Regions from separate parts of the Alteromonas sp. ABH4_452 genome, predicted to be linked through region 1. Evidence: predicted binding sites of a transcription regulator. Region 1 holds the regulator's gene; each other region holds the start of a gene.
What was found. Region 1 encodes ArgR, which controls arginine synthesis, uptake and breakdown. Its sites were predicted from a motif close to ANTGAATANNTATTCANT; they were not measured.

Region 1 (10,965 bases):
CGTAAATACCTTGAACTAATGACTGTTGGATAGGGTGATTTTTTAAAACACCGAACCCTGTCTCGCGAAGTGACTTCACGAATTCTTCTTGTGCGTTTTCCGCTTGGTAATCAACAGCAACTAATTGCATAACTTTATCCCGTATATTTTGACTGCGGCATTATAAAGGTAGACGGGCTACAGAAAAAAGTCGCAGAAATTGACATAAATCAACCCCGCGAGGAATTTGCGCGTAATTTACAGAAACCTGACCAGTTAGTCTAGTAAAATCTTGACCAACTGGTCCAAATTAATGAAATTTAACCAAGAGAGAGGTAAAAGCCCGCTAGCGCGGCACTCATTAAGTTAGATAACGTTGCAGCAATAACAGCTTTTAGCCCCAGTCTCGCAATTTCTTTTCTGCGTGTTGGTGCCATAGCACCAATTCCACCCATCAAAATAGCGATAGAAGAGAAGTTTGCAAAACCACAAAGTGCAAAGGTGATAATGGCCTGAGATGCTTCAGATAGCTGCGATTGGTTTTCTAAGAAGTTAAGGTAAGCAACGAATTCGTTGACCACCATTTTCTGACCAATGAAGCTACCTGCAAGTTGCGCTTCCTCCCATGGTACGCCGATTGCCCATGCGAGAGGTTGAAGTACATAACCCAGGATCCCTTCAAACGTAACGTTTTCATAGCCAAATAGCGCTGCTGTCCAGCCGATAAGGCCGTTGAACATGGCAATTAACGCTATGAAAGCGAGTAGCATAGCGCCTACGTTTAACGCAAGCTGCATGCCTGACGCTGCGCCACTGGCTGCAGCATCAAATACATTAGCGTAGCCGGTATCTTCCGCGTCTACGTCATGTAAATCTTCATTGGGCTTACTGGTTTCAGGCAAGATGATTTTTGCCATTAATAAGCCACCTGGCGCAGCCATAAAGCTTGCTGCCAATAAGTATTTAAGGTCTACACCCATTCCCGCGTAGCCTGCCATGACAGAGCCAGCAATTGACGCTAAACCGCCTACCATAATGGCAAACAGCTCAGAACTTGTCATGTGAGGGATGAAAGGGCGAACAACAAGAGGGGCTTCGGTTTGACCCACGAAGATGTTAGCGGCTGAAGACATAGATTCAGGGCGACTGGTACCCAGCGTCTTTTGTAAAAAACCACCGATAACTTTAATAACAACTCCCATCACTTTAAGGTGATAAAGCACTGCGATAAGGGCTGAGAAAAAGACGATAACGGGAAGTACGTTAAAAGCGAAGATAAACGCAATAGACTTGTCGCCAATAGGGCCAAACAAGAAGTTTATGCCCTCTTGGCTGTAAGCAATAATATTAGCAACAAACTTGGTTGCACTTAACAATACCTCTTTACCTGTTTCAGAATACAGGACAAACGCGCCAACTGATGCTTGAATAGCAAATGCGCCACCAACGGTGCGCCAATTTATACTGCGTTTCGCCGATGATAACGCGAAAGCAATACCCAGAAGGACTGCAATGCCCAGTAAACCTACCATAGTAATGTTCCCTTAAAGAAGCGCTTGCTGAATGTGTGATTTAATCACATCTAATGCAATTTGGTTTTTGCCACCTTGCGTCACTACTACGTCGGCAGTGAAGCGGCTAGGTTCGATAAATTGATGATACATAGGCTTAACAGTTTCTTCGTACTGTTTTGCCACCGACTCAATACTACGACCGCGTTCTTTTAGGTCGCGCATCATTCGGCGCATCAAACAAATATCAAGAGGAGTATCGATAAAGATTTTTACGTCATATAGAGGTAATAAATCGGTACGCGCAAGCAACATGATACCTTCAAGTATGATCACAGGTGCGGGATTTAAGCGCTCCGTTTCAGGTAAACGTGTGTGCGTTTTATAGCAATAATGCGGATAGTCGATAGGTTGACCGTCACGCAATGCTTGCAAGTGCGCTTTCAATAGCTCATGTTCAAAAGCGTTTGGATGATCATAGTTATTCTTCTCACGCTGTTCCATGGGAAGGTGATCTTGGGCGCGATAGTAGTGATCTTCGCGCAGCACTTGAACAGGGCGGCCTTGAGCACTGAAGCCGTTAAACAAATTTTTTGTAAAAAGAGACTTCCCAGAGCCAGAAGCTCCAGAAATGGCAATAATTAGTGGCGATTGCATAGTACTATAAAGCTGGTTTTGTTGGTGCAAAGATACGCGTTTAGGCCTCGCGAATCAATGTTATATTCACAAGTTCTCACTTTTGGGCGCGGTCTTTGCTAGAACTTTATTGTATTTTCAAGGTATTGCGGGCTGTTTTTTAAACTCGCAAAAAATACAAAAAAGTTCTCCAAGTGGTCAGTTTTTAATTAGTTACCAATAATTTCGATATCCTCTTCTTTTATCGGTGGCAATGCATAAGAGTGTTGCTTTGAACGTGAACCTTCACCCTGAGCACGAGGTGGGTAATACTTCTCTTTTTCTTCAACGTAAGACAAGAATAACTCATCAAGGGCGGCTCTTATTTCACTTAACGTTTTGTCTAGGTTTGCGTTGAAGTCGGGGCGTTTTCTCTTTGTATGGCCTAACTCAATCAATCGGCCGAAGCATTTATTAGCTAGCGCCATTAACTCACTTGGAACATCTTTATGTGGCGGTAATGGTTGATTGGGATTGGCTATGCAGTATTTAACCAAAGCAGTGTAAAAACAAAGAGGCTTGTTTTGTAAGGTTACTACTTTGTCTTCAATACCGTTTGATATGGTCTTTTCTTGCAGGTTAATTATTAGTTTGGGCTTAGGAGGAACAACGAGTTCTTCAAGGGGAGATTGTTTTCGCTTCTCTTTGTTCGTAAATACAAATAATGGGGCAATAAGAAGTGCAATTAGAACGGCTACCCAGCTAATCCCCACTTCACTTAAAGCATTTCTACTATTAATTGAAATATGTATGGTTTGCTCTGCATTCTTAAAAGTGGATCTATGTACAATTGGATATTCAGTTAAGTCTGCATTTGTCTGAACGCCCTGAACAGCGCTCGCTATGACAGGCAGCGTTTTTTCTTCTATTACTTTATTGAGGCGTTCAAGATAGCGTTCAATGGCATACATATTCGCTGGCGTATTTAGCGTTTCGTTTCCAACATCAAGGAAAGCGCTATCCAAACTTATACGCCTTTCAACGACATCAATAGCTTGGTGGATGGAAAGCTGATGTGCAAAGTACTGACCTATAATGGATGCTGTTTGCAGAACCATTACCAGCAATACAAATACTGCCGCAATTTTTAGGGGAGGTATAAGGTGCAACTTAACTTTACTCATTTGTTACACCCTTCTTCCAAGGTAATATTTTTGTAATATGGCCTTGGGTGAGTTGTCGCTATTTCGTAGACAACTGACTGTACAGCGCAGAATAGGTCCGTATTTTGGGTCTGCATCTTTAAATACCATTGCATCCCGCTCACGCTCTCTAAAAGGGGGGCGGTGTAATTCTTAGAGAACGTCTCGGCATCTTCCTCTGCCCAATACGTTGAGATGATATCGACTTCGCCTGCAAGGAGTGCGCGCCTCAATTCCTTATGAGAGCTGTAATAGACAATGTCGACAGTGGTGTCTGTCAGCCCCATATGTTGTAAGACTGTCTTGGGCACAATATGACCAGAACGACTACTTGGATAGTCTAAAAGACCAATTCGTTTTCCAAGTAGATACTCTTTATTTAACAATGGTTTTTCTCTAAGCGCTATAAAAAATGCGGGGTAGTCAGGGTGGGCTGCTAGCTTGGTTAAACCATAGATTTTATCTGCACCAAAGGCATCCACGATATTGCTTTTCACCAAGGCTAGGTCAACTACACCGTGGTTTATATATCGAAAGGTATCGTAATCGCTTTGACCAATTACTACTTTAATACTGCTGTATTGGCGTTTTATCGTGCTGTCAGAGCATAATCGTTCGCTAACCATTTTAGCTATGCGACCATCGGTTATATAAGCAGAAAATACATCTTTATTACCCGATAACCCTGTGTTACAGGTTGATATTTGACCAGTTTGCGGCAGGATGTCATCATAAAACGTAGAATTTTTATAATAGCTTGCTAGGCCACACGATAGTGCAACTATAGCTAATATAATCCACTTTACAGAGGTAACAATTCTTAAATCTGTCAAAAAAACGACCAAATGAATTAACGATTTATATGTGGATTTCATCAGTTAAGGTTACTTATTGCAATAGGTAAATTTATTTTTAAATGGTAAGTTGTTGTTATTAATGAATCTTTTATAGGTAAACCTGATTTTTGTTAAACGCTGTTTATTAGTGTTCGATATGGCAAGAATAGCATCAGCTAATCGCCGTGAATTGACAATAATAACAATAAGTAAATTAACCTGACCATTTGGTCAAGATATTTTTTACAAAGTCAAACGCCTAGGGGAGTTGCTGCTAAATAAAAATGTAAAGTTGTAATAAAATTGACATGAATCTCTATAACAATTTTGTCGATTCATATTAATTGAAGGTCGTCTAAGGGAAATGCCCTACTAGCGACCCTAAAAACAAATTTAAACAATAAGGGAAACACACATGAGAACATCAGCAAAGTTCAGTCGTATTGCGGCTGCGGTTGCGCTGTCAATCGGTTTGTCGTCAACGGCTATGGCCCAGGTTACGTCATCTGAATTGAACGGTAAAATCATGGGGCCGCAAGGTAACCCAGCGGCAGGTACTGTTGTAACAGTTACTCACGTTCCTACAGGCGCGGTTAAAACTGTTACTGTGAACAACGGTGGTACGTTCAGTCTTCGCGGTCTTCGCGTAGGTGGTCCATACACAGTTGTCATTGATTCTGACGAATTCGCTGATCAAACAATCAATGACGTCTACCTAGAGCTTGGTGAGTCAGCGTCAATTGAGCGTATGCTAGAGCCAGCAGCCCAGTACGAAAACATTGTTGTTACTGGTTCTCAAGTTAGCAGCTTATCTTTCGGCCAAACCGGCCCTGTTGCAAGCTTCGACCTTTCTACTCTTCAAGAAGCGCCTGCTATCAACCGTGATATTACCGATATCGTTCGTATCGACCCGCGTATTTACGTGGACGAAGGTGGCAGCAACGGTATTCAGTGTGTGGGTAAAAGCCCGCGTTTCAACAGTTTGACTGTTGACGGTGTTCGTATGAACGACCTTTTCGGTCTTAATTCAAACGGCTACCCAACTGAGAGAATGCCTTTCTCTTTCGACGCTATCGCTGGTGTTTCAGTTGAAATCGCACCGTTTGATGTAATCTACGGTGGTTTCTCTGCGTGTAATATTAGTGCTGTAAGTAAAACGGGTACTAACGAAGTTCACGGTTCTGCGTTCTATGACTTCGGTAGCGACAGCTTACGTGGTGACTCACTCGAAGGTGATGACATCAACCTAGGTGCTTATACTGAAAGACGTTACGGCTTCACTGTTGGTGCACCACTTATCAAAGATAAATTATTTATCTTCGCAGCATACGAAAAGCTTGAAGGTGCAAACACCTTCGACCGTGGCGCTATCGGTTCTGGTGCAATTAACGAAGTTAATATTACTCAAGCAGAAGTTGAGCGTATCCAACAGATTTCTCAAGATGTTTACAACTTCGACGCGGGCTCTGTACCTTCAAGTCTTGCTAACGAAGATGAAAAACTACTTGTTAAATTAGACTGGAATATCAATGACCAGCACCGTTTAGCGTTTACCTATAACTACAACGACGGTAATAACTTTGCTGAGTCTGATGGCGATTCAAATGAATTCGAATTCCAAAGCCACCTATATGAGCGTGGTGCAGAACTTCAGTCTTTCATCGGTGTACTTTACTCTGACTGGACAGACAAATTCTCAACCGAAATCCGCGTAGCTCGTACAGAGCTTGATAATCTTCAGCGCTCTTTCTATGGCGACGGAACACCAGGTGGCAATGATTTCGGTGAAATTATCATTCGCATGGCTAATGATCCTAATGATGACGCTGATAACCTTTCTGTTTATCTAGGTTCTGATGACAGCCGTCAAGCCAACGACCTAGACTGGGATGCAACTAGCATCATGTTCCGCGGTAACTACTACTTCGATAACGGTCACACGCTAACTTTCGGTTATGAAAACGACACGCTTGATATCTTCAACCTTTTCGTACAGCACGCCGAAACAACAACTACATTTAACAGCATTGATGACTTCGAAAATGGTGCGAATGCTCGAATTGATTATGGTTATGCTTACTCGGGTAACCTTCTAGATAGAGCTGCTGAGTGGGGTTACACTTCACACTCTACATATGCGCAGGACGAGTTCTACCTAACTGACGACTTGAAAGTAGTTGCTGGTCTTCGTTATGACTGGATTACAACGTCAGACCGCCCTCTAGAGAACGCTGAATTCACCGAATCTTACGGTTATAGTAATAGTGCAAACCTAGACGGTGTAGACCTTCTTCAACCACGTGTTGGTCTTAATTACACGCTAAGTGATAGCACAGAACTACGCGGTGGCTTTGGTCTTTTCTCAGGCGGTAACCCGAACGTTTGGATGACTAACAACTACCAGAACACTAACGTTACTGGTGGTGAAGTACGTGGTGATTACGCAAACATCCTAGATGGCAGCGTAACTTGGGTTAACACTGAAGACGGCGTTACTGCTGGCCCTGGTTACTCAGTACCGTCTGACCTTGATGCTCAGATGGATGCAGGTGTTGGTAGTAACTTTGAACCAAATAACCTTGACCCAGACTTCGAAATGCCTAGCGAGTGGAAAATCTCTGCAGGTATGACGCACATTACAGATGAAGACTATGTATTTAACCTAGATCTTTTGGTAAGCATTACGCAAGACCAAGCGATGATTAAATACAAAGGTATAGAGCCTGTAGGTCTTACCGACGAGGGATACATTGAGTACGAAAGAACGGGTCTGGGTTCTTTGGAGCTTACTAACTCTGATGAAAGCTCTACTTCTTATTCATTAACAGCAACAATGAACAAGACTTGGGACAACGGCATCTCACTTGTGGGTGGTTATAACTACAGCCACGCTGAAGATGTTCAGCCTATGACTAGCTCAGTAGCGTTCTCTAACTACCAGTTCAGGGCATTTACTAACCCGAATGAAGAAGTTTCTTCACTGTCGGATTGGAACATTGCTCACCGCTTTACGTTGGACTTCCGTTACACTACTGAACTTATTGATGGCTACAACACTACGTTCTCTGCGTTCGCGGTTGCTCAGTCTGGTAAGCCATACAGCTTTACTATTTCTGAGGACGAAGTAAATAGTATCTTTAACTTCACGCCTTACTTGGACTCTAACAACGTACTTCCAATTGGTGCTGAGCGTAACGATGAAGAAAGCCCTTGGTGGACAAAAGTTGATATCGCGGTTCGCCAAGATGTTCCAGCCTTCCACAAAGACCACACAGCACAAGTATTCTTCGTGATTGATAACTTCACAAATATGCTTAACGATGATTGGGGTATCCTAGAAGAGACTTCATTCAATACAGCTGTTGTAGGTACTGCTAATCCAGAACGTCGTCAAGGTGATGCGTCACTTTGGGAATTACGTTTGGGTGTTAACTACCGCTTCTAAGAAGTAGTAAACACTAACTACAAGTTGTAGTGTTAGGTGCCACTTTCCTTAACAGGAAGTGGCACTTTTTTATGCCTGCGATTTATCTCACACACAAGCCACTAATCGATCACAGTGTTTGCTTATGATCTAAGTCCCTCCACAACACGAATTAACTGACGAGAAAACTTTTAAATGCTCGCAAGGAGGGCTTATGACAAAACGTATGCTTATGGTAATGACGTCTCACGAAATTATGGGTGACACGGGTAAGAAAACTGGCATGTGGTTAGAAGAGTTCGCAGCGCCATATTACGCATTTAAAGATCAAGGCTATACGATTTCGCTGGCATCACCAATGGGCGGGCAAGTGCCTATTGACCCTAATAGTCTTGCAGAAGACGCAATGACAGACGACGCCATGCGTTATACTAAAGATGAATTGGCACGTAGTGCTATCGCCTCGACTATACCGCTTGAAGATGTGCGTGCAGATGAGTTCGATGCCGTATTTTACCCAGGCGGCCATGGCCCTTTATGGGACCTTTCTGACAACGCCCACTCGATTAAATTAATTGAAGACACAATTGCGGCGAATAAACCTGTCGGTGCAGTGTGCCACGCTCCAATCGTGCTAAAGGATGTTAAAACTCCAGATGGTAAATACTTAGTTGATGGCAAACAAGTAACGGGGTTCTCAAACAGCGAAGAAGCTGCAATGGAACTTACTGACGTTGTTCCTTATCTGGTAGAAGATGAACTGGTTAAAAAGGGCGGTAAGTATGAAAGTGCTGACGATTTCGCGGTAAAAGTCTTTACTGACGGTTTGTTAGTAACGGGTCAGAACCCACCGTCATCTCGCCCCGCAGCAGATGCGCTTATTAAGTTGCTATCTTAGGAAAACTTTCGGTTATACCCTATTTGGAAACCGCATCTTGTATGCGGTTTCTTGATTTTTGATTGTCGGCTTTTGGTTGCCCTAACTATACATTTTCAAATAAATCTTCAACGCGTTGTCTTAATTCTTCAATTCTTGTTACGTCAGCAGGGGCAATGAAAATAGTGTCATCACCTGCAATAGTCCCTAATACGCCGTCTTTTTTACTTAATGAATCAAGTAAACGAGCAATAAGCTGTGCTGCACCTGGGCTCGTTCTAATAATGACCATGACATTGTTGTGAACGATATCTAATACCAACTGTTTGAGCGGACTTTTGGCGGTAGGCATACCTAGTTCAGGAGGCAAACAGTAAACCATGTCTCCTCGTGCATTTCGGGTTCGTACCGCGCCAAACTTACTTAGCATTCTAGAGATTTTGGATTGGCTGATGTTGTCAAAACCTTGTGCTTTCAAAGCGTCAACAATCTCGCCCTGCGAACCGTAATTTTCTGCTTTTAGGATTTCTTTAAAAGCTTTGATGAGTTGCTCTTGTTTTGCGTTTGCCATTAGCGCTCTTTTCTTTTTTGAGTGTTATCGTAAGGAATTGTATTTAGTATGCGTATATTGTGCCGTACAGGTAGACTTTGCGCAATTTCTTTGCATAATCATTCATGATAATGAATATCGAATGAAAATCGCCATAAATAACGTTAATAAGACGATCCGGTGATTGAGTTTTCCCCCGCGTTGCATTAGTGTGACGTTCCGTTTAAATACGTGAAGTAATCCCATAGGAGAAATGGTATGAAAGTAGCCGTGTTAGGTGCTGCCGGTGGTATTGGTCAGGCGCTGTCTTTGTTGTTGAAAACACAATTGCCAGCAGGTTCAGATTTAGCGCTATATGACGTTGCGCCAGTTGTTCCTGGTGTTGCCGTTGATTTGAGCCACATCCCCACTGCGGTAAAAGTAACCGGTCACGGTAAAGATGACCTAGCTGATGCACTTACTGGAGCAGACGTAGTTCTTATTCCAGCGGGTATGCCTCGTAAGCCAGGTATGGATCGTTCTGATCTGTTCAACATCAACGCCGGCATTGTTAAAAACCTAATTGAAGGTGTAGCTGATAACTGCCCGAACGCGTGTGTTGGTATCATCACTAACCCAGTTAACACTACTGTAGCTATTGCAGCTGAAACGCTTAAAGCTAAAGGCGTTTACGACAAGAACAAGCTTTTCGGTGTAACGACACTTGACGTTATCCGTGCTGAAACTTTCGTTGCTGAACTTAAAGGTGTAGACGTATCTTCTGTGCACGTACCGGTAATCGGTGGTCACTCGGGTACAACTATCCTTCCTCTTCTTTCACAAGTTGAAGGCGTAGAGTTTACAGACGAAGAAGTATCTAGCCTAACTACTCGTATCCAGAATGCGGGTACTGAAGTTGTTGAAGCGAAAGTTGGCGGCGGCTCTGCAACCCTTTCAATGGGTCAAGCAGCAGCGCGTTTCTGTCTGTCTCTAGTTGCAGCAATGCAAGGTGAGAACGTTGTTGAGTACACTTACGTACAGACTGACGACAGCGACGACGCAGCATTTTTCGCACACCCAGTACGCCTTGGCGCAAACGGTGTTGTAGAAATCTTGCCATACGGCGAGCTAAGCGCGTTTGAAGAAAAAGCGAAAAACGACATGCTTGAAGGCCTACGTGGCGACATCAAGCTAGGCGTTGACTTCGTAAACGGCTAATAGTGCTATTGGCGGCGAAGCCTGAAAAGGCAATCAAAACGTAGGCCCGCCGTGAATACGTCCATGTAGGCTTCACCACCGCATCCATGCGGTGGAGAGCCTACATTTTAATTACCTTCCCAGTCTTTACACCAACGTGCGATCTTACCGGAACTCATTACTCTAGAGAGTAGAAAGCCTGTTACGACCTTACGTATCCAGCTTTTTTGTTGCGTGCTTGTAGGCTTCGTCATGGCATCCTTGGCATAGGAGAGCCTGCTTATCAAAGCCCCGCCAAATCCAAACCTTCCAATAGCCTAATCACTGAAGTTTTTTTAAAAAGACCAGTCTGTTACGACCTTACGTATCCAGCCTTTTTTGTTGCATCTTTGTAGACATCGCGACGGCGTTTTGGGTACATGTTTACTTATCAAAAACTTCTCTAAACCCAAAATCTCATTTTTCTATCTTTATAGATTTATTAGCCACAGAAAGGGGGGGCTTAGTTAAAATCCAAACGTTGAATAATTCCATGCTGAAGAATGACTATGTAACCCAGCGTTAGTGCGGTAAATGTGTAAAAAAAAAGAATCGCTATCTTTAAAGTAGGAGGCGATGAACGTTGTAAAGATCAAAACTAGGTAAGTGAAATCAGCCAATTTTTTATGCTTCATGGTGTTTTCCCCTCATTAGGTAGATATTAAAAGCTCGCCCAAAGGTGAGCTTTTATCACTTTTTACTTGTCTAAATAGCCAATGAACATCATTGCTCCGCCGACAGCGAGTCCGAATATAC
Region 2 (10,965 bases), 1.8 Mb from region 1:
GCAATGCTAATGGCCTTATTTATTGGCATCCCCTTAGGCTATTACGCCGGCATTCGCTGTTATTCAACGTCTGACCACTTAATAAATAGTGCGAGCATTACTACCTATTCTTTCCCTGTTTTTTGGTTCGCTCTGCTGCTTATTCTGGTATTTAGTTTAGAATTAGACGTGGCCCCATTGTCTGGCCGAATAAGTTTAATTTACGACATAGAGCCAGTAACCGGCTTTATTCTATTTGATGTTTTACTGTCGGATATCGAAAACAAATCCTTAGCATTTAAAGATGCACTATCACACTTAGCGCTACCTACATTTGCTATTGGCGCCATAACCACGGCCTCGATGGTACGCATAACTCGGCGCTCAGTTATAGATGTAAAACATCGCCCCTATATTGCTGCAGCCGTGTCGCGCGGGCTTTCTAGTTGGCAAATATTCTTTCGCCATATACTACGTAATGCACTACTTCCCATTTTGCCGCTGATGGCGATTCAAATTACTACGCTTATAACCAATGCAATGATTGTTGAAACCTTGTTTTCATGGCCAGGCATTGGCAACTGGCTAATTCAAGCCATCTATCAACGGGATTACCCTGCTTTACGTATTGGTATGATGGCGGTATCCACGGTAGTAATTACCCTGACGATTCTGGTCGATGTATTAAACCGTATGATTGACCCAAGTAGAGAGAAATACGAGCGTGCCACAGTTTAGTTTGTACGAAGAAGAATTCCATCCTTCCCCTTGGCAACGGACCTGGGCTTCGTTCAAGGCTAGCCACATTTCTATGCTGGGTTTAATTCTGCTAGCGCTATTTGTGGTGTGCGCCTTATTCGCCCCTCTCATTACCCCATATGACGCTGTTGAACAGAACATCGACGGATTGCTAATTCCGCCTAGCTGGTTAGCAAATGGTTCTATTACCCATTTGTTCGGCACAGACGCGTTAGGAAGAGACTTATTTACCCGTATTATTTACGGCTGCAGAACAACGCTGGGCTCGGCCTTCTTAACCGTAGTACTTGCGATGCTAGTTGGTGTGAGTTTAGGTACGCTTGCTGGTATGTTACGCGGGGTTCGCTCAAGTGTTGCGAATCACTTACTTGATGCGCTTATGGCGATCCCTACCCTACTGATTGCTATTATCATAGTTGCAATACTTGGTACGGGTTTGGTCAACAGTATGTGGGCTATCACCCTAGCCCTTATTCCTCAGTTTGTGCACCACACGCGCAGTTTCGTGCGGGCAGAAATGAAGAAAGACTACATTGTTGCGTCAACGCTTGACGGTGCAAGCAAATGGCAGCTCTTTGTACACTCTATTTTACCTAATATGACGGAAATGCTTGTGGTTCAAGGAACACTGGCTCTTTCTATCGCAGTTATTGATATCTCGGCGCTTGGCTTTTTAAGCTTGGGGGCTCAATCACCGTTACCTGAATTAGGTGTAATTCTAGCTGACGGATTAGACGTTACTTACCTAGCGCCTTGGAATGTAGCGGTACCCGGTATGGCGATATTTTTTATTGTACTGTCTATCAATATCGTGGGTGACGGCTTGCGTTCTTCATTAAGAAAAAGGGTGAGTCACTAACATGCCAATGCTTGATATCAAAAACCTCACCTTAGAAATGCAAAACGGTGACAGCACCATAAAGGCTCTGGACAAGGTAAATTTGTCAGTGAGTTCAGGCGAGATTCGTGCACTTGTGGGCGAGTCAGGTTCTGGTAAAAGCCTTATTGTATCGGCAATCTGTGGAGCGTTGCCAAACCAGTGGAATTTAACCGCCGACCGCATGAGCTGGAATGGAGAAAACCTATTAGGTATGTCGGTTCAACAGCGCCGTGAAGTGATGCGTCGAGAAATTGCGGTGGTTTTTCAAAACCCACAAGCGGCGCTTGACCCGTCGGCCACGCTTGGTGAACAGCTTGAAGAAAGCATTCCTGATGAATTTGTTGAAGGTAGCTGGTTTTGGCAACGTGCGCAGCACAGAAAGAAGATAGCGATAAGTACTGTACATAAGGTGGGAATAAAGCATCACAAGCATTACTTAAGTGCATTCCCTCACCAAATTCCCGCTGATATTGGGCAAAAGTTCATGATAGCGATGGCGCTAGTGTCTCAACCCAAATTACTTATCGCAGATGATCCCACTCGAGGCATGGAGCCCACAACCAAGACGCAGATCCTAAAACTCTTTACGCGTCTTAATCAAACTCGCTCTCTATCGATTCTGTTTGTCAGCCATGATTTGCTTGCCATTGCGAGTATGTCACATTCAATGACAGTTCTTTACGCGGGGCAAACGGTAGAATCGGGAAAGATGAAGCACATTAAAAAGCGCCCTCTTCACCCTTACACTAAAGCGCTATTAGACAGTGCGCCAAGCTTTAGAAAAGACTTACCGCCTAAGTCTGCGCTACCTACGTTAAGCGGCTCTATACCAACGCTACAACATTTGCCTATTGGTTGTCGTTTAGGCCCCCGCTGTCCACGAGCTCAGCGCGCTTGTGTGCAAACGCCCGCCGTACGCAAAATTCACGATCATAGCTACAGCTGTCATTACCCGCTACATATGGAGAAGCTGTGATGGACATTTTGCAGGTAAAAGACCTCACGTTTATACATAACGAAAAGAAGCGCTGGTTAAAGCGGCCTGAGGTATTTCAACTTGGTCCGGTTAATATGAGTGTTAAACGGGGGGAAACTATTGCCATCATAGGGGAAAACCGTTCGGGTAAATCCCTTCTTGCTAAATTATTAGTTGGCGCCCTACCTGCCGATGCGGGTGAAATTGAAATAAACACTCACAAGTATTTAGCCAAGTACCAGTCGAAAGACGGCCAACGCAAGCGGACCCACGACATTCGAATGATTCTGCAACACAGTGCGGAATCGATGAACCCATCGGTTCCGGTAGGAAAAATCCTAGACGAACCCTTGCGTTTGAATACAGGTCTTAGCGAAGCCGAACGCAAGCCTATTATCGAAGATATGTTGGTAAAGGTAGGGTTACTACGCGAGCATTATTATTTTTACCGGCACATGCTTTCTGACGGCCAACAGCAGCGCGTGGCATTGGCTAGGGCTATAGTACTAAAACCCAAAGTGCTTGTTGCAGATGAACCCTTTGCTGCATTAGACCCTACTATTCGCTCGCAGACTGTGAACCTAATACTGCAACTACAGCAAGAGCTGGGCTTAGCATTTATCTTCATCAGCCATAATTTAGGGATTGTCCGGCATATTGCAGATAGAGTTGTGGTGATGGAAGGCGGCGAAATTGTGGAGGAAGGTAAAACTGAAACTATTTTCAGATGGCCGCAGCACACCCGCACCAAGAAACTGGTTACCGCTTACCAGTCGTTAGTGCCGCAAAATACAATCCGTTAAAGCGCTGAGGGCAGTAAACTGCCCTCTCAATATCAAAATTGTATTACCCTAGTTAGCCAACCAGTGCTAGCAAAATACCTGCAGCGACCGCACTTCCTAAAACACCGGCTACATTAGGCCCCATTGCATGCATCAACAGGAAGTTATGAGGGTTTGCTTCTAGGCCAACCTTATTCACGACTCGCGCCGCCATAGGCACGGCAGAAACGCCCGCAGCACCAATGAGCGGGTTTATACTCCCGCCCGATAGCTTACTCATTAACTTAGCCATTAACACGCCAGCAGCGGTTCCTATACCAAATGCAATTGCGCCTAGGCCCAGAATACCCAAGGTTTCCACTGTAAGGAATGCCTCAGCTGATAGCTTAGAACCCACGGCTAAACCGAGGAATATGGTCACGGTATTGATAAGTTCGTTTTGGGCTGTTTTACTTAACCTGTCTACTACGCCACATTCTTTCATCAAATTACCAAAGCAGAACATACCTACGAGCGGCGTTGCGGCTGGTAAAAACAAAATGGTCATAAACAACACGGCGAGCGGAAAGATAATTTTTTCACGCTTTGATACAGGCCGAAGTTGGCCCATTTTAATTTCGCGTTCCTCTTTTGTGGTCAGCGCTTTCATAATGGGCGGCTGGATAATAGGTACCAGTGCCATGTAAGAATAAGCGGCAACCGCAATAGCACCTAGTAAGTCAGGAGCTAAACGTGAAGCAAGGAAGATAGCCGTGGGCCCATCTGCGCCCCCTATAATGGCAATAGCACTTGCATCTTTTAGCGTAAATTCGAAACCAGGAATAAGGTTTAACGCAATAGCGCCAAATAGGGTCGCAAAGATACCGAACTGTGCGGCTGCGCCAAGCAGCAACATTCTAGGGTTTGCAATAAGCGCGCTGAAGTCTGTCATTGCGCCTACGCCCATAAAAATGAGCAATGGGAACACGCCTGTATCAATGCCAATTTTATAGATGTAGTGCAGTAAGCCACCCGCTTCTGAAAAACCAGCAATTGGAATGTTCGTCAGCAGTGCTCCAAAACCAATGGGTAATAAGAGCAGTGGCTCAAACTTCTTAACAATGGCTAAATAGAGTAAACCGAAGCCTACCGCCATCATGATGAGCTGGCCTGCTTCAAAATGCGCAAGTGCGGTACTATCCCAAAGCACCATTAACTTATCCATGTATTACCCCAATAAGATTAACGGTTGACCGCTAGTTACAGCATCGCCTTCACCCACGGAAATGTCAGTGACCGTACCGGTATACGCCGAACGGATCTCTGTTTCCATTTTCATGGCTTCGAGGATCATCACTACATCACCTTCAGATACACTATCGCCAGTTCGTACTAATACTTTGAATACGTTACCCGCTAGTGGCGCATCAATTGACTGCGACGACGCAGCGGCAGGTGAAGCTGTGCTAACAGTTTGTGGCTGGGGTTGAGACGTATTGGCTGGCGTAACGCTTGTTAGCGTACCTGAGGGTGCCACTTCTACGCGATACACCTTGCCATCTACGTTTACATCATATGATTCAGCCGAGGTTGCACTTTGCGCGTTCGACGCTGTGCTAACTGGTTCTGGCGCAAGGGTATCACTAGCCTCTTGAGCGCCCGGTGCAGGTTCAAACGCATCAGGGTTGCCGCGATTTTCGATAAACTTAAGGCCGATCTGGGGAAATAGAGCATAAGTCAGCACATCATCAATTTTGTCATCTGACAGCGAAAGTTGTTTTTTCTCGGCCAGTTCATTTAGCTCTTTGCTCAGCGCATCAAGCTCAGGCGCAATGTTATCAGCAGGTCTGCATGTTACAGGCTCTGCACCATCTAGCACACGCTCTTGCAGTTCCTTGTTTACTGGCGCTGCAGTAGCGCCATACTCGCCTTTAAGTACACCAGCAGTTTCTTTAGTGATACTCTTATAGCGCTCGCCTGTTAGCACATTAAGTACCGACTGCGTACCGACAATTTGCGAGGTGGGCGTTACAAGAGGGATAAACCCAAGATCTTCACGTACCCGAGGGATTTCTTTTAACACCTCTTCAAACTTATCTTCAGCACCCTGCTCTTTTAGCTGACTTTCCATGTTGGTTAGCATGCCACCTGGCACTTGGGCCAGCAGAATACGTGCATCTACACCTTTAAGGCTGCCTTCAAATTTGCTGTATTTCTTTCTGACTTCTCTAAAATAACTCGCAATGTCTTCCAGTTCAGGTAACGCAATACCCGTGTCGCGTTCTGTGCCTTCAACGATTGAGACCATAGTTTCCGTTGCGCTGTGACCGTAGGTCATGCTCATTGATGAGATAGCTGTATCGAGCATATCAATACCGGCATCAATGGCTTTCTGATAAGTTGCCGTGCTCAACCCAGTTGTGGCGTGACACTGCATGGCAATAGGCACATCGACGGTCTCTTTTAACCCTGTAATTAATGCTTCGCATTCATAGGGCTTCAAAAGCCCGGCCATGTCCTTCACACAGATAGAGTGCACGCCGAGATCTTCGAGTTGTTTTGCCATATCAAGCCATAGCTCAAGATTGTGCACTGGACTTACTGTGTAAGAAATCGTGCCTTGCGCGTGAGCGCCGCTGTCTATGGTAGCTTTAATAGCAGTTTTCAAATTTCTGATGTCATTCATGGCATCAAAAATCCTAAATACGTCTACACCGCTTTCGTGAGCGCGCTCTACAAAGCGAGTAACGACATCGTCAGCATAGTGGCGATAACCCAATAAGTTTTGACCACGCAATAACATTTGCTGTTTGGTATTGGGCATGGCTGCCTTTAACTTACGAATACGCTCCCATGGGTCTTCTCCCAAGTAACGGATACAGGCGTCAAAGGTCGCACCGCCCCAAGATTCAACAGACCAAAAGCCTGCCTTATCTAACTTTTCAGCAATGGGAAGCATGTCCTCAATACGCATACGCGTAGCAAGAAGCGATTGATGGGCATCACGCAGGACCAGCTCGGTAAGGGCCAGAGGCTTAGACATGGTAACTCCTGATATGGATTATTTTTTAGAATTTTGGCGATGGGTATGAATTGCAGCAGAAATAGCAGCGATGACATTACCGTCTATTCCTGGTTGTACCGCTTGATCGTTTCGGCTCAACTTAGCTGAAGTAGCTAAAGGCTCTGATGTTTCACCTGGAAATGCTTCACAAAAACGTGCAATCAAATGAATGCCGACAATAAGCAGTCCCAAGAATGAAAAGACAAATACCATTCCTATGAGCATAAGAGAGCCTGCTTCAATGAGCAAACTAGCGACGGATTCCGAATTCATATTCAATCCTGTTGTTATTTTGTACCTGAATAAGTATCACGAGGTTTTTCAAAACACAACAAAACAGCATAAAAAACCACTTAAAATTGAATAAAACCCCACAATATGAAACTTAATGCATTATTACTTAATAAATTTGCAACATATGCATTGTATTTATATGAAGCTAGGGCTTTATGCGAAAGTAGCTTAGAAAGAAAAGAAGAATTGAAGGATTCAAGAAATGAAAAAGCCCACCTAAAAAGGTGGGCTCTTCAATGTGGCGCGTGTGGAAGGATTCGAACCTCCGACCGCCTGGTTCGTAGCCAGGTACTCTATCCAGCTGAGCTACACACGCGTTAACTTGTATACTTTTGAATTTTACTTCAAAAGGTGACGCTTTAAAATAAGTGGCGCGTGTGGAAGGATTCGAACCTCCGACCGCCTGGTTCGTAGCCAGGTACTCTATCCAGCTGAGCTACACACGCGCAAAACTTGTTGTTGGCCGTCACTGCCAACGAATAATGGCGGAGAGGGAGGGATTCGAACCCTCGATACGCGTATATGCGTATGGTTCCTTAGCAGGGAACTGGTTTCAGCCACTCACCCACCTCTCCTTGACTGCGGGGTGCATTTTACGGATTCATTGGCCTGAGTCAAACCTTTTTTATAAAGAAATTGTTCACTCGCTGCCATTTTAAACGATTCGAACAAAAAACCAGTAATTTGTTCGCAATACAAACAATTAAAACAGATTTCATTTGTCACTATTTACCAATTTGTATTTGAAACTACGCGGTGCCTTTACCTTTATCACCACTTTTTCTTTGTTAATGTGCTCAAATTTTCAAAAATAATGTCAGTTATTTTTAAATTTTCTCGCCTCAATTCAGCTGCACCGCTGTGTATTGCTCGCTTGAGTTCTACTTACGCGCTTTAAGGCCGCTGATAAAAAGCTTTAGCAGGTTTCTGTATCGCTTATAGAAAAGGTATAGGTTAAAAAGCAGGCCATGAAAAGTGAACTCTACCTAGTTGCTACCTTTATGCCTAAAACGCTTACTTAATGATTTTATGTTTTTCAATCGCTTCAAAGTTTTTGTTAGCGGGGAGTGCTAGAAAAACAAAAAAGGCCAGCAATAGCTGACCTTTTCCTATGAAGCGTATTATGCAATTATTCTGCAGAGCCTGGCTGACCGCCTTTTTCTGCCTGAATGCGCATATATATTTCTTCACGGTGCACAGAAACTTCTTTTGGTGCGTTAACACCTATACGTACCTGATTCCCTTTTACGCCTAGTACGGTAACGGTTACATCGTCACCTACCATAAGCGTTTCACCAACTCGACGAGTCAAAATAAGCATTCGCTTGCTCCTGTTCCTTAATACTGAACATCATCCATTAATATTTGCCAACCCAACGGCACGACCCGATGGTAGCGACAGCGATTCCCTGTTTCTGTGTCACTTCAAAAACTCACTGTTATACACAAAAATAATTATAGCTTATCTTGTAACCAAGCGTTAACCGAATCTAGCGCCTGGCCCAAGTTTTCAGGCTGATCACCGCCTGCCTGTGCCATATCTGGACGACCGCCTCCTTTGCCACCTACTTGTGATGCGACAAAGTTAACTAGCTCGCCCGCTTTAACTTTACTAGTGAGGTTTTTAGTAACGCCAGCAATAAGATTCACTTTCGCGTCATTAGCCACACCTAATACTACGATCCCTTCACCAATTCGGTTTTTAATGTCATCCATCATTGAACGCAATGACTTCGCTTCAACACCTTCCAAATTCGCAATAAGAACTTTAACGCCATTTATCTCTACTGCATTACTAAGCATATCAGCACCTTGCTGACTCGCCAGTTTTTGTTTCGCAGAATTGAGCGCTTTTTCTAGTTCTTTAGTCTGATTTTGTAAAGAAACTACGCGATCGAGTACATTTTGGCTGTCAGTTTTTAGTAAACCAGACAACGAAGCCAAGGTAGCCTGTTGTGCTTGCACAACTTCAAGGGCTTGCTCACCTGTAACCGCTTCGATGCGACGAACGCCCGATGCAATACCCGCCTCGCTGGTAATTTTAAATAACCCAATGTCACCTGTGCGCGCAACGTGTGTACCGCCACATAGCTCAACAGAGAATGGGCCCATGGTTACAACGCGAACTTTTTCATCGTACTTTTCGCCAAATAGCGCCATAGCGCCTGATGCTTTAGCTTCTTCTAGGTCCATAAGCTCAGTGGCTAACGTGTGGTTTGCACGTATTTCTTGGTTAACTCGTCTTTCAATCTCAGCAAGTTGCTCAGCCGTTACTGCCTCAAAATGCGAGAAGTCAAAACGCATGCGCGGCGCTTCAACCAATGAACCTTTCTGAGTTACGTGCTCACCTAAAATTTCACGCAGTGCTGCGTGAAGTAAATGGGTAGCACTGTGGTTCTTTTTAATGGCTTCACGATTTGCTGCATCAATCGCTGCGGTTGCCGTATCACCTTTAGATACCGAACCTTTAGCAATACCTTTGTGTGCAAACGCATTACCCATTTTTTGGGTGTCGGTAACGATGAATTCACCGTTTGCCACGCGAAGTACACCTTTATCACCAGCCTGACCACCGCTTTCAGCGTAGAACGGCGTGCTGTCTAGTACCACAACGCCTTCTTGACCGTCTTCAAGCTTCTCAACAAATGCATTGTCGGCAATAAGTTCAACCACATTCGCTTGGCCTTCTACATCGGTATACCCAGTAAATGAGGTTGTGTGGTCAATGGCGAGTTTACTGTTGTAGTCTGCACCAAAGTTGCTAGCCTGCTGGGCACGAGCACGCTGAGCTTGCATAGCAGCTTCAAAACCTTCTTCGTCAATTTTAAGGTCGTGCTCACGTGCTACATCATTAGTTAAATCAGTAGGGAAGCCATAAGTGTCGTAAAGCTTAAACACTACGTCACCTGGAACTGTATCGCCTTCCAAAGTTTCTAGCGTATCGTTGAGAATAGCCATACCCCGAGCTAGGGTTTTGCTAAATTGCTCTTCTTCAACGCGCAGTACTTTTTCAATAACAGGCAGCTGGTCGACAAGTTCTGGATACGCCTCGCCCATTTCTTTGGCCAGTGATGCAACCAGCTTATAGAAGAAAATATCGTTTGCACCTAGCTGATAGCCGTGGCGAACCGCACGACGAATAATGCGGCGCAATACATAACCACGCCCTTCATTGGTAGGCATTACGCCATCACAAATCAAGAAACTGCACGAACGGATATGATCGGCAATAACACGCAAAGACTTATTTTCTAGGTCGTCAGTACCAACAATTGATGCAGCTGACTTGATCAAGTTTTGGAACAGGTCAATCTCGTAGTTGCTGTGCACGTTTTGCAAAATTGCTGAAATACGCTCAAGGCCCATTCCCGTATCGATAGACGGTTTTGGCAGCGGCTCCATGGTACCGTCAGCTTGCTTATTAAACTGCATAAATACCAAGTTCCAGATCTCAATGAAACGGTCGCCGTCTTCTTCAGGCGTTCCCGGAGGGCCACCCCAGATGTGTGCACCGTGGTCATAAAAGATCTCAGAGCAAGGACCACAAGGACCAGTATCACCCATTGACCAGAAGTTATCTGATGTGCTGATACGGATGATTTTTTCTTTAGGCACACCGATGTGGTTTTCCCAAATATCGAACGCTTCGTCGTCGTCAGAGTAAACGGTAACGAGTAACTTTTCTTTTGGTAAACCGACTTCTTTAGTTAGAAAGTTCCATGCAAATTCGATCGCTTCTTTTTTGAAATAATCGCCGAAACTAAAGTTACCCATCATTTCGAAAAAAGTATGGTGACGGGCGGTATAACCTACGTTTTCAAGGTCGTTGTGTTTACCACCGGCGCGCACACAGCGCTGCGAAGAGACTGCTCGAGTATAACTACGCTTTTCTGCACCTAAGAAACAGTCTTTAAACTGGTTCATGCCCGCGTTAGTAAAAAGAAGTGTGGGATCATCTGCCGGCACCAGTGACGAGCTTGCCACTGCCTGATGGCCATGGCTTTTAAAATAATTGATAAACTTGTTACGTAAGTCAGCAGTTGATAATGTCATTGAAAACCTAACTTCCTTTATTCTATTTTTGAAACGTGCGAATTGCCTGTTTGATAAGACTTATAATCGGGACATTTCGTCATTACTCAATGTGCCACACCTTATTACCATTCTTTGAATAGTAAAAATGCGCACAAATTTGCGCAACAATACCACGGAAAGCGCAATTTTGTTAAGTGGCAAGGGCACGAGATACCGC
Region 3 (10,965 bases), 260 kb from region 1:
TGAACATGCCGCCAATAGCTGCATTGCCAGTGGCTTGGCGACCGCCCGGCCACTGCACTGACGCATTAGGTTTGTAAAAGTCAGACAGCTTATTGAACATGCGCTTATTGAAGATTTGGTCGGCCCATGATTTGGCAAAGTCGCCCCACTGCTTGTCTTGCTCTGGCAATTCTTCCCAGCGCGATGCCTTGTTAGCACATGTTCGAGCGTACTCTTCATTTATCCATTGGGTAAACGTACTCGATACAGGAAACTTGGCTTGAAACGCTGCAGCATCGTCTAGCTCAATACCAAGCTGAGCGATAAGAAAGCTATTGTCTCGCATTAGCCATTCGTAAAAAATCTTATTGTCTCTGCACATGCAGTCTGCAATGGTGGTTACACGCCCGGTTTTGCCTGTTGGCGCGCCAAATTCAGAGGGGCCTTTATTGGTCATAATACTGGTGATACGGTGCGACGAATAATACACCTCGTTGGCTTCTTTACGGTAAATAACGTCTTCACCTATAAGCGACCTGTCAGGGAAGGCTGCGATGGTTTTTAACGTGTTTTGAACCACCACATCAACACTGTCGGCATAACCGCCAAGCGTATGTACCGGGCAGTAGTCAGCATAATAATCGTAGCAAGCGCCAATATTTTTCTGCTCCCAAATACGATGGGTAATGCGCAATATATAGTCTGCTAAGTCGACAAACTCTTCATCGAAACCCGCTAAGGTTTGCGTTTTACTTCGTGCAGGGTCCAGCATGTCATGCAGAGGCTGCCAATACACCGTTTTTGCTATGGATGTTTCGCTCATAGAATCTCCCTCAAAAGCGCTGAGTTTGGCTTTTAAAACATAAATTGAATTGAAAATAAGAACACGAGTGTGAGTAAGAAGAACCCAAACAATACGTAGTTGATTGGGTCTACGCGGCCGGGAACGCGATACCATCCTTGCTCTTTCTCATCGAGACCTTCGCGCGCGAAGTGTTGCTGCTGCCCTTTAATGGTATAAGCGTTGTATTCGGTTTGAACGCCATCAATAAGGCGACTAGCAATCATAGACACTACAATGTTGGCACTTGCACCTATGATGCAGTACCAAGGCCACGCGATATCTGTATTCAAGGCCACTAAAGTCACAACAATAAAGCCGCTCAATGTGCCAATGATCAGGCCATTTTCGGTTGTCTGTTTAGAGAAGAACCCTAAGAAGAACATGCCCATTTGCGCACCTACAAAATAAGAGCCTACTTTAGACAAAATTTCTAAAATTGAGCCTTCACTGAATAGGTGGTAGCCAATTGCTGGAAAAATAATAAGTACGGCGAAGAACAAGGTGAAAATACGTGAAGCCTTAAGGTAATGGGCGTCCGACGCGTCTTTCTTGAAGTATTTGATGTAGAAATCGATAGTTGCCACTGTCGATAGCGAGTTAAATGAGGAATCTAGGCTAGACATGGAAGCGGCCATAACCGCGGCTGCAATAATGCCCATTAAACCCGGCAAGCCGTAATCGGTTGCGAACTGCAAAATGATTGTGTTGCTGTTTTCGAAGGTCTTGCCTTGATAAAAGTCGTAGAACAACACGCCAAGTACAATGAAGAAGAAGTAGATGAAGAACGCGCAGAAACCCATTAATAAATAAGATTTTTTGGCGTCACCAATATTCTTGGCAGCCAGCGTTCGCTGCACCATCATTTGGTTGGTGCCGTAAACGGTGATGTGGTACAGCGTCATAGCAATAATGCCGCTCCACACCGTAGTTTCTTCAGTAAAGTCGAAGTCCCAATCAAGTGGGTTTAATTTACCCTGAGCTTTAAGCTCGCTCATTGATGAAGATAGCGTAGTGTCGCCGCTTTCAAGCAGGGCGTACATAATAATGCCCGCGCCCACAAATAAGATCACTGACTGAATAACGTCAGTCCAAATTACGGCAGTAATGCCGCCCATCATGGTGTAGATAAGCGCTATGGCAGTAACTATAACTATAGACCACACTACAGGTACGCCAGTAATGAACGACAAAACAAGAGAGGTAGCATAAAGAATAGCTGCTGAGCTCATGATTTGGCTTAGCATAAAAATGCTGGATACCATGGCGCGGGCACGCTTGCCGAAACGCCGTTCTTGGTAATCGTAAATGGACGCGACACCCGCGTTATAGAAGAATGGGAAAAAGAATATGATTACAGCCATGATGACGAGAGGGTAGTTCAAATGAAGTGCTATAACGGATAGCCCCTCTGAATAAGCCCAGGCTGGTGCCCCAAGAAACGTCATAGCGCTAACGTAAGTGGCAATAACCGAAATACCTATTGCCCACCACGGAGTTTGTTTTTGACCGAGATAAAAATCGTCGGAATTTTTTATATTTTTACCAATCACCAAACCCAGCAACAGGTTCGCAATGATGTACCCGCCTAAGATAGACCAGTTTAAAACGCCAAAATTTTCAGTCATATTCTTTACTCTGCCTGCTTAATAAGCGCGCTTTCTATTTACAATAATATTCAACCTAATACATAATGACTTCGAAGTCATTAATTATTTCAGGCCAGTATTAACAATTTTTTAAACAAAGAGGCGTAAGTCATGAGTTTTAATAGCGAAAAAGCCGTTGTCAGATCCTATCAAGCCGCTTTTGACAAAGGTGAGGCAAGTGATGTTAAAGGCGTAGTGAAATCGTATGTTTATGAAAATGCAAAGATTTATGCCTGCTATCCGTTTGATAAATGTTCGACTCCAGCAGAATTAGTGAAAGAGTTGTGGGAGCCGTTAAAACAGAGTTTTACGCGTATGAAGCGCCGTGAGGACGTATTCATGGCGGGAGATAACAGCGCCGGCGAAGGCAAATGGGTTATGTCGATGGGTCACTTCGCTGGACTGTTCGACAAGCCGTTTCTTGGTATTAGAAGTACGGGGAAACTGGCTTTTTTACGGTATGCCGAGTTTTTTGAAGTACGTGAAAATAAGATAGTTAGCCACGCTATTTTCTTCGACTTAATTGCACTAATGCAGCAAGTTGGGCTTAATCCTTTGCCCGTAGAAACAGGCCATACGTTTGTTTATCCAGGGCCATGTGATCACAACGGTTTACTGTTTGAAGAGCAAGATCCTAAGGAGTCTAAAAAGACCATTGAGCTGGTTGAGGAAATGGTAAAAGACCTAGATTCTTTAAATAAATCGGGTAACGACAACTGTCCTCCAGAGCTTCTCGCCAAATGCTGGAGCGAAGATATGGTGTGGTACGGGCCAGCGGGAATAGGGGCTACATACACCATCGAGCGTTACCAGCAGCAACATCAATTTCCTTTTCGTAAAGGTTTGAAAGATAAAGTTTTTAATGGTCATGTGGCGCGCTTTAGTGAAGGCAGTTTTGCCTGTTTCTTTGGTTGGCCGAACCTATCGAATACCGCAGGCGGCGGCTTGTTCGGCATGCCGGCGTCGGGTATACGTGCTGACATGCGAGTGGTTGATGTGTACTATCGCAAAGGGGATAAATTACTGGAAAACTGGGTGCTGATGGATGTGCCTTATTGGTTAAAACAACAAGGGTTAGATATCTTATCGCGCACTACCACCTACAGTTAAGCTAACAACATTAAAGGCTTTATACCTGAAATAGGTGTACTGACTGACGTCATTTTCCCATGAAGCTACCTAGCAAAACGCCCGTTTTTGCTAGGTGGGCTTTCTGATAAGCCAAACTATCTTAAGTGCACTTTCTTATCTATTTCCACTAATGCTTAACTCATGCATCAGCATTCGGTTTCTATCTTTTAAAGTGCCATTTTTCTATGCAGATCCTACCAGTCATTTTTGACTTGAAGTCTTAATATATACTTCGGAATCTTATTTTTATTGTCATTGATAAAGCCCTTTATTGGTTAATAAAGTTATTAAATACATGAGTTTATTTGTTTTTGGTATATTTAAACAAAAAATTAAAATTCATGAATTAACAATATTTGAACATTTTTATTGACTTCGAAGTAAATTGGGTTGTATGTTTGTTTAGACCAAGAATTAAACAACCTAGTATGATGTTGTCACAGGCAGGGTCATCAAAGGCTTGATAAACGCAGGGCACTAACAGGTTACTGCAGATAAGGTTTTATTAATCCGGGAACTATCACGATGAAGCAAGACCAACGAAAGTACCATACAACATACCTCTCCCGCGCTATTCAAAGTGCACTTCTAATCAGCGTTAGTTTTTGCGCTAGCGCCCAACAAGAAACCCCTGACAGCGAAGCTAAAGCAGCGGGTGTTGAACGTATTGAAGTAACAGCAAACCGACAATCTCAAGATTTGCAGGAAGTATCGTCTTCTGTGAGCGCGTTAGGTGCAGATGATATTTTGCGTAACGGCATTGAAAATATTAGTGGTCTTGAAAACGTTGTTCCCGGATTAAGAATAGGCAGCTCGGGTGGTGAAGTTCGTCCCGCTATGCGTGGTGCTCGTACCAACGAAGTCGGCGTGGCCGGTACAGGTATTGCTGAACAAGTTGTTGGTATTTTCCAGGATGGTATTTATGTGCCAACGACCACCGGTGGCTTAGGGGCTTACGTTGATATTGAGCGCATTGAAGTACTGCGCGGGCCGCAGGGAACATTGTATGGAAGAAATACATTTGCAGGTAGTATCAACGTTATTTCAAAGCAGCCTGAACTTGGCTATACCAGTGGTTCTGTGAAACTTACTCATGGTAGCTATGACCGTTCGGCCTATGAAGCTATTTTAAACCTGCCGCTAAGTGATAAGGCCGCTACGCGCTTTGTCATGAGCCACGACCGTCATGACGGCATGATCGAAAACCATTTCTTGCCGGGCTCGTCAGACGATTTACGCGAAAAGAATCAATTCTACTTACGTAACACGACTAAATACGAATTCTCAGACGATGTTACTGCATTGCTTCGCCTTGATTACAGTAAGAAAGATGCAAACTCAGAAGCGATTTGGGGTTACCAACAAATTGCGGGTTATCAAATTTCTGAAACCTCGCCGGGATCGGGCGTTTACAACCCTGTTGCTACGGTAACGCCTGGCCACATTTATCAGCCAGCTGATGCTGAGCGAGATGATGAAGGCCCATACGATGTATACAGAAATGCGGTGTCTTTCGATAACCAGGAAGCATGGTCGGCAACCTTGACGCTCGACTGGGCGATGGACTGGGCAAATGCAAAGTGGACCACTAATTATTCTGAACTGTCAGGCGAGCAATTCTACGATAACGACTACAGCGATGGTGGCTTAGACTTTGTTGGTGGTTTTGGACGTCAGGACGATCAAAAAGCGTTTTCTACCGAACTACAGTTGTCATCTGTTGAAAGCGATAGCCCGTTTTCTTGGATAGCAGGCGTTTATTTGTTCTCGCAAGAAGCGGATTGGGAATGGCTGTGGCGTGAGGATACAACCGGTAACGGTGAGCCAGATTCTATTACGGTTCCTTCGTGGGGAAATCCAAATCACGACCCGCATGAAGTCGATTCTGTAGCCGTATTTGGCCAAGCTCGTTATCAACTTAACGACGCCAACCGCTTGTTGGTTGGCCTTCGCTACAACAAAGACGAGAAGACATTTACAGGCGATTCAATTCCCGATTGGGACGACTCAGCGGTATTGTGGAAGTTAGCTTATGAGCTAGATGTTGCAAAAGACATGATGGTCTATGCCAGTGCAGCAACAGGTTATCGCACTGGTGGTGCTAACGACGCGAGGGTGGTAGCGCGTGGTGCCGATCCGCTATACGACAATGAAGAAGTTATTTCTTACGAAATTGGTTTGAAGAGCTTTTTATTCGATAACACCGTTCGGTTTAACGTTTCTGCTTTTGCAAACCAATACGACGACGTGAAAGCGCAGCTGTTTGCAGTTTCGTGTAACGACACAACAACTGACTTAACCGTGGCACAGTGCGTTTCTACTGGCGTTAGTACAACCTTTGAATACTATGAAAATGGTGGTCAGGTTGACACCTACGGGTTAGAAGCTGATTTGGAATGGCGCCCACTAAGCGAGTTAACGTTAAATGCAACTTTGGCGCTTCTTAACGCCGAGTTCGCTGACGACTTTGCGGTAGGTAATTCTCAACTTCAGCCTCTACTTGGGTTAGGCAATGTTGATGGCCGTCAGGATATTAACGATCCAAATAGCCAGTTTAGCTTTGCGGGTTACTCTCCAGCTATGTCACCAGATTATACGCTGGGCCTAAGCGCAAGGTATGAGTACTCATTGCCAAATGGCGGTTACTTAACGCCTTATCTTCATGTGAACTTTGTTGACGATCACTACGCGTTTGATATCAACATTCCTGAAACAAAAGTAGATGCTCACGCCATGGTAACGGCTCGTATTTCTTGGGAAGTAAATGAAAACTTAAACGTCGATTTCTTTGCAAATAACCTGACGGATGAAGAAGTGCTTACTCGTGCAGTGGTTCAGTCTCAAGTGCTTAATGGGCTGCCTATTAACTCCATTCAGGCAAACTGGAATAACCCGCGTACATACGGCGTAAGCTTACAGTACAAGTTCGACTAACACTTGTAGCGCAGTGCGCTATTTTAAACGCTGAACAAACTGGGCAATCACTAGGGTGATGAGCCCAGTTTTGGTTCTTAGCGCCAAATATCTACTTTACGCTCTGTTTCAAAACCCTAATTACGCATTCTTTAAACAGAGCTTTTAATATGCAGTACTCAACACTTTTTTGGGAGATATGAGATGAAAGGTTCACGTCCAGAACAAGGTATTCTTACAAAAGACAACGACTTGTCAAAAACGCAGGAAACTATTGATACCATTGACGCTATGGTCGATGGATTAAATGATCATGATATCGACAATATGGGCCGTTTCTTCAGCGAGAACTTTCGCTGGATGGGCAATGCAGGCTGCGGCTTCAAACAAGGGTTAAAAGAGTTTCAAGACAACTGGCAGCGACCGTTTCAAGCTGCGTTTTCTGATAAAGTTTGTATAGATGAAGCTCGCGTTACACAAGGCGAGTGGTGCGCTGCGTTTGGTCGCCAAGAAGCGGTTCACACTGGAACCTTTATGGGAATAGAGCCTACTGGTAAAAGAGTCGAAATTCGCTATATGGATTTTTGGAAAGTGGTAGACGGTAAAATTGTAGATAACTGGGTTAACGTTGACTTCCCCTACATTATGCAGCAGCTAGGTGTAGATCCGTTCAACGGACACGGGTGGGAAAACCGTGACTCAGGGAAAATGCCAGTGCAAAACGGCGAATAGAGAATGTATAACAAACAAGCCGGAACATCGAAGCCTCCGGCTTGTTTGATTTTATTACTAGAACTGGTATTTAACGCTCACCGTGTAGTTAGTTGGTGAGCCCGGCATGGTCCAAAGCTGATGGTATGAGTTCTCAAAGTAATCTCTGTCGAACAGATTATTCACGTCAAATCTCATAGAAAGTTCATCGCTGATGTTTACCGACGCCGCTAGGTTCACAAGGGTGTAAGACGGCAAGATGAATGATGGATCTGTGGTTTGCCCTAAGCGGTCGCCTACGTAACGCATGGTCACACCAAAGAACGCTTCTTTTTCAAATACGCTGGTGTAATGGTTCAGCGAGATATACCCCGAATGCTTGGCAATATTGATTAAGCGCGACCCTTTTGGAATAGGCACGCCAAAATCTAAGTCATTCACTGCTTTCGCGGTCTTAGCGTCGGTATACGCATAGGCCATATCAAGGCGAATGTCTGAAGTAAGGTCAGTCGTTAATTGAAACTCAACCCCTTGGCTTTCAACTTCACCGAGCGTAGCTGAAAAGCCAGTATTAGGTTCAGCGGTAAGCATGTTAGTCTTTTCCGCATCAAAAATAGCGACGCTACCAGAAAACATATCAGCAATGTTTTCCCACTTAGCTCCTACCTCAAAAGAGGTGGTCTCTTCAGGGTCAAACGCATTGCGGTCAGAGTCAAGTCCGGGGTTGGGTCTGAAACCTTCTGCATAGCTAGTGTAAAGGCTTACAGAATCATTGACTTCATACACGAAGCCAAAGCGCGGTGTCACTTCCGTTTGGTCTTGTTCTTGCCCTTCATTGCTTAACTTATTAAGAATGTCTTGCTCGAATTTGTCCACGCGAAAGCCAACTAAAAGCTTGGTTGCTTCGCTAAGTTCTATAACATCTTGTGCGTAGAAACCTAACCCTTTTTGCTTTTCAGCCGTGAGTGTAGTGGGCGTAACGTCAGGTCTGAAAATAGTGTAGTCTGGATTTTCAGGGTTGATGCTGTAAGTGGTATCACCCGCACCCCACGCAGTGCGCCAACGACGATAGTCTGTGTCGATGTGGTAGTTGTAATAGTCCAAACCAAACAAGACGTTATTTACGAAGCCTGCCACGTCTACCACGCCACTTAATTCACAGCGTAGTGATAAGTCTTGCGCTTGATAGTCACGGGTTCTGCGTTGCCTTGAAAGTATAGATGGGTCGGTATACAAAAGCTGACGACCTTCTGACAGTTCAGTATCTGAAGACTGCCCTTCAAAAGAAGAGTCTCTGTAGGCGAAGCCACTGAGTAAATGCCAGTTGTGATTCAACTCGTGATTTAACACTAGCTGATGTCCGAAGGCTTTAACTTCATGGGCTCCGTCTCTAACATCACCATAAAAGTCTTCGGCATCTACGGCGTCAAAGTCGTTATTTAATATGAACACACCGCGATCAAGCGGCTTTTCCTGATCCAATATTTCCATCTGGTAGCTTAAGCTGGTGTGATCAGAAATGTTCCAAATAAATGAAGGGTTAAGGTTCAAATTCTTGAAAAACACGTTATCGCGATAAGTATCAGAGTCTTCGTATGAACCGTTAACGCGATACGCCATGTCTGAATTAATGCCGTTCGTGTAATCGAACTCTACTTGTTTTTTATCAAAATTACCTACGGTACCCTGGATGTAGCCTTGCTCTTCGAACTGAGGTTTTTTGGTAATAACGTTAATGGTACCGCCAGGTTCCCCTTGACCATATAAGGCTGATCCCGGACCCTTCATTACTTCTATGGTTTGAACGTTAACCGTGCTTCTATTACCGCTATAGCCACGCACGTTGAAGCCGTTTATTAAATAACCCGATGGGTTATTTTCATCGCCAGAAAAACCTCGGATCGCAAAGCTATCGAACATGCCGCCAGAGTTGTTTTGTCTAACAATGGTGGGCGCAAAATCTAGCGCATCGATGAAGCGCGTGATCCCTTCATTCGCTAAGGTATCAGCAGTAATTCGGTCGATTGCTTGTGGGGTGTCGATTAGCGGTACATTACCACGGTATGGCTGAAAGTGTCTTTTTACCTCAATGTGTTCAAGTTCATCATGAGCACCTTGAAGGGAGCTTTCATCACTTTGCGCAGCGGCGCTTACTGATAATGCAACTAAAGAAAATATAAACGGTGTTTTAAGATCAAGCATAAGCAAGGTATTACGTGTCTTTGGCAGGTTTTTCAGAGGTCGCGAATGTTATGTTATCTCGTTTCTTTCCGCAAGAGGGCTTAGGAACCAAAAGGTGAGATTAATGATTCTTGAAGACTAATTGCATATCGGGCGCTTCATTCGGAAGGTGAAAACGCGCAAAGCGTTATTACAAAGCGTTGTTGCAAAGTGAATATACTGGTCCAAACTCAACTATCTGGCGTTTTCCTCTGCCTGCCAATGCTATACACTTCGCGTCTTTGTTACGCCTCCTTGCTGGCTACCCGTAAATTTGAACTAGGACCCTAAATGCGTCATACAACCCTCTCATTACTCTTTTGTACTCTACCTTTTTCTGTCATGGCCGCTGAAAGTGTTGATACTTCAAGCGCTAACGCTGGAGTGAACAGTAACGAAAAAGGCGTGGAGAAAATTACGATTGAAGGGGCGGCGACGGCGAATGACAAGCCAGTAGGCACGTTTAATTCACCTATTTCAAATTTAGAGTACGACCCGCGTGTCGATTTGCAGTCGAGGAACATGGCAGAAGCGCAGGCTGATGTCACTATTCGCGGCGGTATATTCGAAAACACGGGGTTTCGCATAGGAAGCGCGACGCTTATTGACCCGCAAACGGGGCACTATTTCGCTGAAATTCCCATTGCGCCAGAAATGTTGACGAAACCGAGTATTTTTACGGGCGTCGATAATGCACTTTACGGCGTAAATAGCTCTGTAGGTACGGTGTCTTACGGTTGGCGTCCTATCCAAACAGCAGGCAGTGTGTCAGTGGGAGTAGGTAATAACAACTTCAATCTGCAGCGTGTACACGGTGCAGTAAAGCACTCGCTTGATGGCTTACTTGGTTTGAAAGCCGGTTGGTCTGTTGGGGTTGAAGGCGAGTATTCTCGTTCTGAAAGTGATGGCACTATTGCTAATGGCGATCATAATTTCGAACGCGCGTCAGGGCGTATCCAACTAGCAAGTGACGATTCACAAACTGATTTGTTTTATGGCTTCCAGCAAAAGTTCTTTGGCTGGCCTAACTTGTACACGCCTTTCGACGTCAACGAAACAGAAGACATTCAAACTCGTTTGGTTATGCTAAATCATAAACAGCGCTATGGCGAAAAGGGTATAGAAAATAACTTTGAAGTTTCTGCCTACTACAGAGAGAATGACGACCATTACGTTTTCTCACGTGAAAATCCTGAATCGTTTCAGGCATTTCACGAAACCCAAGTGAAGTCATTCGCGTTTTCGGGTACTCATAATGTATCGCAAGAATTTGGTATCAACTATGCAGCACAGCTTACTGCAGACGACATCACATCAACCACGCTAGAGAACAATTTCACCTCTCGTGACTACTACAAAATAAGCCTAGTGCCCGAGTATCGAACTCAGTTGAACAGCAATGAGTCACTTACCGTTCGTTTAGGTGGGGCGTTTGACGATACAAATCGCGACGACGACCGACTGTCTTTTGTGGGCGATATTAGTTGGCTTACCCAAACAGGGAGTAATGCCTCGCGTACA

Region 2: ACYX4N_RS15990 (OadG family protein) is a predicted target of ArgR. The motif match lies at 6,807-6,824, and genes of this name have one in related genera.
Region 3: ACYX4N_RS05560 (ester cyclase) is a predicted target of ArgR. The motif match lies at 2,513-2,530, and genes of this name have one in related genera.

The regions. Positions count from the first base shown of each region.
Region 1 is NZ_CM149973.1:1,032,853-1,043,817, forward strand. Features, by position in the region: gene ACYX4N_RS04470 (isopenicillin N synthase family dioxygenase) at 1-130, opposite strand, end outside; gene ACYX4N_RS04475 (NupC/NupG family nucleoside CNT transporter) at 300-1,511, opposite strand; gene udk (uridine kinase) at 1,524-2,147, opposite strand; gene ACYX4N_RS04485 (hypothetical protein) at 2,336-3,289, opposite strand; gene ACYX4N_RS04490 (PhnD/SsuA/transferrin family substrate-binding protein) at 3,286-4,182, opposite strand; gene ACYX4N_RS04495 (TonB-dependent receptor) at 4,559-7,588, shown strand; gene ACYX4N_RS04500 (type 1 glutamine amidotransferase domain-containing protein) at 7,782-8,465, shown strand; gene argR (transcriptional regulator ArgR) at 8,551-9,015, opposite strand; gene mdh (malate dehydrogenase) at 9,253-10,191, shown strand; gene ACYX4N_RS04515 (hypothetical protein) at 10,907-10,965, opposite strand, start outside.
Region 2 is NZ_CM149973.1:3,714,583-3,725,547, forward strand. Features, by position in the region: gene ACYX4N_RS15960 (ABC transporter permease subunit) at 1-717, shown strand, start outside; gene ACYX4N_RS15965 (ABC transporter permease subunit) at 704-1,597, shown strand; gene ACYX4N_RS15970 (peptide ABC transporter ATP-binding protein) at 1,599-2,594, shown strand; gene ACYX4N_RS15975 (ATP-binding cassette domain-containing protein) at 2,594-3,397, shown strand; gene ACYX4N_RS15980 (sodium ion-translocating decarboxylase subunit beta) at 3,450-4,580, opposite strand; gene oadA (sodium-extruding oxaloacetate decarboxylase subunit alpha) at 4,584-6,398, opposite strand; gene ACYX4N_RS15990 (OadG family protein) at 6,417-6,692, opposite strand; tRNA gene ACYX4N_RS15995 (tRNA-Arg) at 6,953-7,029, opposite strand; tRNA gene ACYX4N_RS16000 (tRNA-Arg) at 7,083-7,159, opposite strand; tRNA gene ACYX4N_RS16005 (tRNA-Ser) at 7,197-7,288, opposite strand; gene csrA (carbon storage regulator CsrA) at 7,843-8,034, opposite strand; gene alaS (alanine--tRNA ligase) at 8,169-10,766, opposite strand.
Region 3 is NZ_CM149973.1:1,294,830-1,305,794, forward strand. Features, by position in the region: gene ACYX4N_RS05550 (nuclear transport factor 2 family protein) at 1-802, opposite strand, end outside; gene ACYX4N_RS05555 (sodium:solute symporter family protein) at 835-2,448, opposite strand; gene ACYX4N_RS05560 (ester cyclase) at 2,581-3,579, shown strand; gene ACYX4N_RS05565 (TonB-dependent receptor) at 4,126-6,534, shown strand; gene ACYX4N_RS05570 (ester cyclase) at 6,718-7,245, shown strand; gene ACYX4N_RS05575 (TonB-dependent siderophore receptor) at 7,303-9,426, opposite strand; gene ACYX4N_RS05580 (TonB-dependent receptor plug domain-containing protein) at 9,736-10,965, shown strand, end outside.